2 regions of the Streptomyces sp. NPDC001890 genome follow, and region 1 is predicted to be linked to the other one. Evidence: predicted binding sites of a transcription regulator. Region 1 holds the regulator's gene; the other holds the start of a gene.
What was found. The regulator HspR, encoded in region 1, represses chaperone genes until heat shock. The targets are predictions, from matches to a motif close to TTGAGNNNNNNNNNCTCAA.
Positions count from the first base shown of each region.

Region 1 (3,204 bases):
GAGCTGAGCCGAAGGACGCCTCTTCCTCTTCGGAGGAGGGGGCGGCCCCGGCCGGGGACGCAGTACAGACAGTCGGCCTGACGGCCCAGCTGGACCAGGTCCGCACCGCGCTCAACGAGCGCACGGGCGACCTCCAGCGGCTCCAGGCCGAGTACCAGAACTACCGCCGCCGCGTCGAGCGGGACCGGGCCACGGTCAAGGAGATCGCAGTCGCGGGTCTCCTGTCCGAGCTCCTGCCCGTGCTCGACGACGTCGGCCGGGCCCGGGACCACAACGAGCTCGTGGGCGGGTTCAAGTCGGTGGCCGAATCCCTGGAGACGGTCGTCGCCAAGCTGGGCCTGCAGCAGTTCGGCAAGGAGGGCGAGCCCTTCGACCCGACGATCCACGAAGCCCTGATGCACTCGTACGCGCCGGATGTCACCGAGACGACCTGCGTGGCGATCCTGCAGCCGGGGTATCGGATCGGCGAGCGCACCATCCGCCCCGCGCGGGTGGCGGTGGCCGAACCGCAGCCGGGTGCGACACCGGCCGCATCGAAGGAAGAGAAGGCAACCGACGAGGAGAGCGGTGGCACCGAGGAGGTCTGACATTCCGTCCGACCACCTCGCGGCGCACCGCCCGGCCATGCGACCGGCCAGCGGGCCGGTCGCATGGCCGATCGTCCGGAAGGAGGGACGTCGATGAGCACGAAGGACTTCGTCGAGAAGGACTACTACAAGGTCCTCGGCGTCCCCAAGGACGCCACCGACGCCGAGATCAAGAAGGCGTACCGGAAGCTCGCCCGCGAGTTCCACCCGGACGCCAACAAGGGCGACGACAAGGCCGAGGAGCGCTTCAAGGAGATCTCCGAGGCGAACGACGTCCTCGGAGACAGCAAGAAGCGCAAGGAGTACGACGAGGCACGCGCCCTCTTCGGCAACGGCGGCTTCCGGGCCGGACCCGGCGGCGCGGGAGGCAACTTCAACTTCGACCTCGGCGACCTCTTCGGAGGCGGCCAGGGCGGGGGCCAGGGCGGCGCGGCCGGCGGTTTCGGCGGCGGCGGTCTGGGCGACGTCTTCGGCGGCCTGTTCAACCGGGGCGGTGCGGGGACACGGGTGCAGCCGCGTCGCGGCCAGGACATCGAGTCCGAGGTGACGCTCAGCTTCACCGAGGCCGTCGAGGGGGCCACGGTCCCGCTGCGGATGTCCAGCCAGGCGCCCTGCAAGGCGTGCTCCGGCACCGGCGACAAGAACGGCACCCCCAGGGTCTGCCAGACCTGCCTCGGCACCGGACAGGTCTCGCGCGGCACCGGCGGCGGCTTCTCGCTCACCGACCCCTGCGTGGACTGCAAGGGCCGGGGCCTCATCGCCCAGGACCCGTGCGATGTCTGCAAGGGCAGCGGACGGGCGAAGTCCTCCAAGACCATGCAGGTCAGGATTCCGGCGGGCGTCTCGGACAACCAGCGGATCCGGCTGCGCGGCAAGGGCGGTCCGGGCGAGCGCGGTGGACCGGCCGGCGATCTGTACGTCGTGGTCCACGTCGACGCCCACCCGGTCTTCGGCCGCAGGGGCGACAACCTCACGGTCACCGTGCCCGTCGACTTCACGGAGGCGGCGCTCGGCGGCGAGGTGAAGGTGCCGACGCTGGGCGGCCCGGCGGTCACGCTGAAGCTGCCCCCGGGCACTCCCAACGGGCGCACGATGCGCGCCCGCGGCAAGGGCGCCGTACGCAAGGACGGCACCCGGGGCGACCTGCTGGTCACCGTCGAGGTGAAGGTGCCCGGCGACCTCAGCAACGAGGCCAGGGACGCCCTGGAGGCCTACCGGAAGGCGACCGCGGGCCAGGACCCGCGGGCGGAGCTGTTCCAGGCAGCGAAGGGAGCTTGAGGTGGACGGCCGACGACGCAATCCGTACGAACTGACCGATGAATCCCCGGTGTACGTGATCTCGATCGCGGCCCAGCTCTCGGGCCTGCACCCGCAGACACTGCGCCAGTACGACCGTCTCGGCCTCGTCTCGCCCGACCGCACGGCCGGGCGCGGCAGGCGCTACTCGGCCCGCGACATCGAGCTGTTGCGCACCGTGCAGCAGCTGTCGCAGGACGAGGGCATCAACCTCGCCGGCATCAAGCGCATCATCGAGCTGGAGAACCAGGTCGCAGCCCTCCAGCAGCGCGTCGCCGAGCTCTCGGCGGCGGTGGACGGCGCGGCACAGGCGATGCAGCAGCGCGAGGCCCAGGTGCACGCCTCGTACCGGCGCGATCTGGTGCCGTATCAGGACGTCCAGCAGACCAGCGCGTTGGTGGTCTGGCGGCCCAAGCGGCCGAAGGACTGAGCGCGGCCCTGGGGCCGGGGAGGCGGCTCACGGGCCGGTTCCCCGGCCCTTTGCCGTGGCCCTTTGCCGTACGCCGCCGCGAACCGGTGAAGCCGTTCGTGGGGCAGGGCCCTCAGCGCTGTTCCTCCTCCAGCATCCCCGACCGCGCTATCAGATAGCCGAGCTGGGCCCGGCTGTTGCTGCCGAGCGCGGCGGCGAGCTTGGCGACATGGGCCCGGCAGGTGCGGACGTTCATGCCGAGGCGGCGGGCGATGGAGTCGTCCACATGGCCTTCCACGAGGAGCTGGGCGATGGAGCGCTGTACCCCGCTGATGCCCAGGGAGGTCGGTTCGTACTTGACCTCCTCCCGCAGCGGAGCCGCTCTGGTCCAGAGCTGCTCGAACACGTTGGCCAGGTACTCGACCAGCCCGGGATGACGGAGCTCCAGGGCGACCTGGTCGTCGTCGCTGGCCGGGATGAAGGCGACGGTCCGGTCGAACACGATCAGGCGGCCGATGAGCTCTTCGAGGGTGCGTATCTCCATGTTGTCGTCGGCCATGCGTTCCGCGTACGCCAGCGTGCTGGGGCTGTGGCGCGCCGTGTGCTGGTAGAGGGTGCGGATACCGACGCCGCGGTGGACGACGGACAGGCCGCGCTCCAGCGACTTGCTGAGACGGTCCTCGCTCCGGCCGCCGCCGGGCTGGACGGTGAGCACTTCGGTGCGGCACTCTGCGGTGGCGAGATCGAGGGCCGCGTTGATCCGGTTCACACCCTCCAGCACCGTGATGGCGTGGGTGCTGGGCGGTCCCAGAGTGCTGATGTCCATGAACGGCTCGAACGACTCCGTCAGTTCGACCGAGTGCCGGCGCCGGTCCAGGATCTCGCGCTCGATGGGATGCAGATGTTGTGCGA
Region 1 is NZ_JBIATE010000003.1:453,143-456,346, forward strand. Features, by position in the region: gene grpE (nucleotide exchange factor GrpE) at 1-587, shown strand, start outside; gene dnaJ (molecular chaperone DnaJ) at 681-1,865, shown strand; gene ACFYY1_RS13450 (heat shock protein transcriptional repressor HspR) at 1,867-2,313, shown strand; gene ACFYY1_RS13455 (helix-turn-helix transcriptional regulator) at 2,426-3,204, opposite strand, start outside.

Region 2 (3,204 bases), on a different contig from region 1:
CGAAGCGTCCGGCGATCTGCCGTCCCCGGGTGCCTGCGAACAGGCCCTTGGACTCGACCTCCATGCCTGCGTAGGCGAAGGTCGCAGGGAGTCGTTCGGCGAAGTACTTCAGCTGATCGGAGGCTTCGGCTCCGGAGCGGGTGGTGAGGGTCAGGTTGTGGATCTCGTCGACGAGTACCAGGTCAACACGGACGTGTGCGGCGGTGGCGCAGACGGCGTCGACGACGTCGGTGATGTCGGCCCGGGATGGGAAGGTCAGCCCGAAGAAGCGGGCGAACTCCATCGCGAGCATCTTCGGGGTGGCCGCCGGAGGAACGGTGACATAGACGACCGGCAGGCGGTTCGCATCGCGCGGGTGTCGTTTGCGGACTGCCAGCTCGTGGGCCCGCCCGAGTTGCGTCAGCGCGGTCGTCTTGCCGGTGCCGGAGCCGCCAGAGAGGATTACGCCGCGGCGGGCGGAGATCTGGTTGCGGTTGAGCTGGATCAGCAGCCTGGAGGTGGCCGTCACTTTGCGGATGACCGGGGTGTTCACCATTGGCAGGTCGGCGTGATACTCGCGGCGCCGTTCGTCCTCGCGCATCCGTTCCTGCGGGCTCAGTGCCGCGCGTCCACCGGCCGTCAGCAGCCGGGGCGGAACCGGCTCATGGCCGATGAAGTGACGCCAGCCCTCCTTGGTGGTCAACGGGTTGTCCGGCGGAACCTCTGCCGCCATGTCAGGCGCGGGCAGGGAGGGCTTGTTCATAGCCACCTTTCGGCCTCGGCGTGGGCGTCGAAGATCCCGAACTCCACCGCCGCCGCAGGCGGCTGGGCCTCGGGCTCCGGTTCGGACGCGGTGTCGATGTCGGTATCGGGCGCCGCAGCGGGCGCGGGGACGGCTCGGGCTGTGCGGGTTCGGGCCGCCACCTTGGCCGACCGGGTGTCCGGGCCGTGCTCGGCGCGGGTGAGCAGGCTGTCCAGGACGCGCGCGACAGCCGTCTCGTTGGTGTCGTCCAGTCCGGCCTCGGCCGCCAGGCGGCGCGCGTGCTGCCAGGTGAAGTCCGCGAACGGCGCGTTCACCAGCGGCCACTGCGTCCAGGGCGCGGTGACCCAGCCGCCCGGTGTGCGGACGAACACCTGAGACAGGTCGTAAGGGTCGTAGTGCACTTCCCACAGACCGCGCTTGGCGGTGATCCCGGAGTGCTCGCGTCGATGCGGCCCCAGGTAGGGGCTGTCGTAGGTGCGGTAGCTGATCTGAATTCCGTAGTCGTTGATCGCCCGCCAGGCCACCGGCATCAACTCCAGGTAGTCCTCGCCGCGCAGCACCAGCGGCAGATAGCCGCAGGCCGCCACCAGTGAGGCGTACTTGTCGTTCGGCGACATCGCCTTCTTCGGGCGGAACGGGTCCCGCAGAGCGCTGTGCGGCCTGGACTGCCACCCGGCCAGCAGCCATTCGTCCAGCAGGTCCTGAAGCTCCGGAACCGTCCAGACGGCCCGGTCCTCCACCCGCTCGCCGCGGCGGGAGACATCCCGGCCGGTGCAGCCGGCCAGGTGCTGGGTGAACAGGCTGTTGATCGAGGAAAAGGTGGCCTCCACGATCGCCTTGTCGGTCGGCGTGTGCGGACGCGACCTCGAACCCCTCCGCCGGAGGCCCGGAGACCCCACCCGGCAATACCCCTAACGAACCTGCCATGACCCACTAACCCGAGCCCGCAACGAAAGGTCAGGCGAAACATGAAGCTGCAAAGCGAAGAGATCCACGTCACAGGACATTGCGTCTTGATCGCTCACGGCGAACACGCCTCGGGGAACAATGGACGGCTCAGGAGCATTGAGTCTGCATAGCTCAACTTGACTGCCGAAGGGGAGATCATGGCTACCGATTCCAATGCGGTCACTCCGCTCGCCCTGCCCGTGCTGCCGCTCGACGACGAGGTCGTGCTGCCCGGGATGGTGGTGCCTCTGGACCTGTCCGACACCGATGTACGTGCTGCCGTGGAGGCCGCGCAGGCCGCGGCCCGGGACGGCGGCGGCAAGCCCGAGGTGCTTCTGGTGCCGCGGATCGACGGTACGTACACCGGCACCGGTGTCATCGGCACCGTCGAGCAGGTCGGACGGCTTTCGGACGGGGATCCGGGCGCGCTCATCCGCGGCCGGGGCCGGGTGCGGATCGGGGCCGGGACCAGTGGGCCGGGCGGAGCGCTCTGGGTGGAGGGGACCCGGGTCGACGCGATCGTCCCCGATCCGCTTCCCGGAGCCGCCGCCGAGCTGGTCAAGGAGTACAAGGCGCTCGCCACCAGCTGGCTGAAGAAGCGCGGCGCCTGGCAGGTCGTGGACCGGGTCCAGCAGATCGAGGACATCTCCGCGCTCGCCGACAATTCCGGTTACTCGCCCTTCCTCACCACCGCCCAGAAGGTGCAGCTCCTGGAGACCACGGACCCGGTCGCCCGGCTGAAGCTCGCCATCCAGTGGCTCGGCGAACACCTCGCCGAGCAGGACGTCGCCGAGTCCATCGCCAAGGACGTCCAGGAGGGCGTCGACAAGCAGCAGCGCGAATTCCTGCTGCGGCGCCAGCTCGAAGCCGTCCGCAAGGAGCTCTCCGAGCTCAACGGTGGGCCTGGTTCCGGCGCAGACGAGTCCGACGACTACCGGGCCCGCGTCGAGGCCGCCGACCTTCCCGGGCATGTCCGCGAGGCCGCGCTCAAGGAGGTCGACAAGCTGGAGCGCTCCTCCGACCAGAGCCCCGAGGGCTCCTGGATCAGGACCTGGCTCGACACCGTCCTCGAACTGCCGTGGAACGAGCGGACCGAGGACGCGTACGACATCCGGGGCGCGCAGCAGGTGCTCGACGCCGAGCACGCCGGGCTCCAGGACGTGAAGGAACGCATCACCGAGTACCTGGCCGTCCGCAAGCGGCGCTCCGACCGGGGGCTCGGCGTGGTCGGCGGGCGGCGCGGCGGTGCCGTGCTGGCGCTGGTGGGGCCTCCGGGCGTGGGCAAGACCTCGCTCGGCGAGTCCGTCGCGCACGCCATGGGCCGCAAGTTCGTCCGCGTCGCCCTCGGCGGTGTGCGGGACGAGGCGGAGATCCGGGGCCACCGGCGTACGTACGTGGGTGCCCTTCCCGGACGCATCGTGCGGGCCGTCAAGGAGGCCGGTTCGATGAACCCGGTCGTCCTGCTCGATGAGATCGACAAGGTGGGCTCCGACTTCCGGGGCGACCCGGCCGCC
Region 2 is NZ_JBIATE010000002.1:865,199-868,402, forward strand. Features, by position in the region: gene ACFYY1_RS10105 (TniB family NTP-binding protein) at 1-742, opposite strand, end outside; gene ACFYY1_RS10110 (Mu transposase C-terminal domain-containing protein) at 739-1,572, opposite strand; gene lon (endopeptidase La) at 1,849-3,204, shown strand, end outside.
Region 2: lon (endopeptidase La) is a predicted target of HspR. The motif match lies at 1,808-1,826, and genes of this name have one in related genera.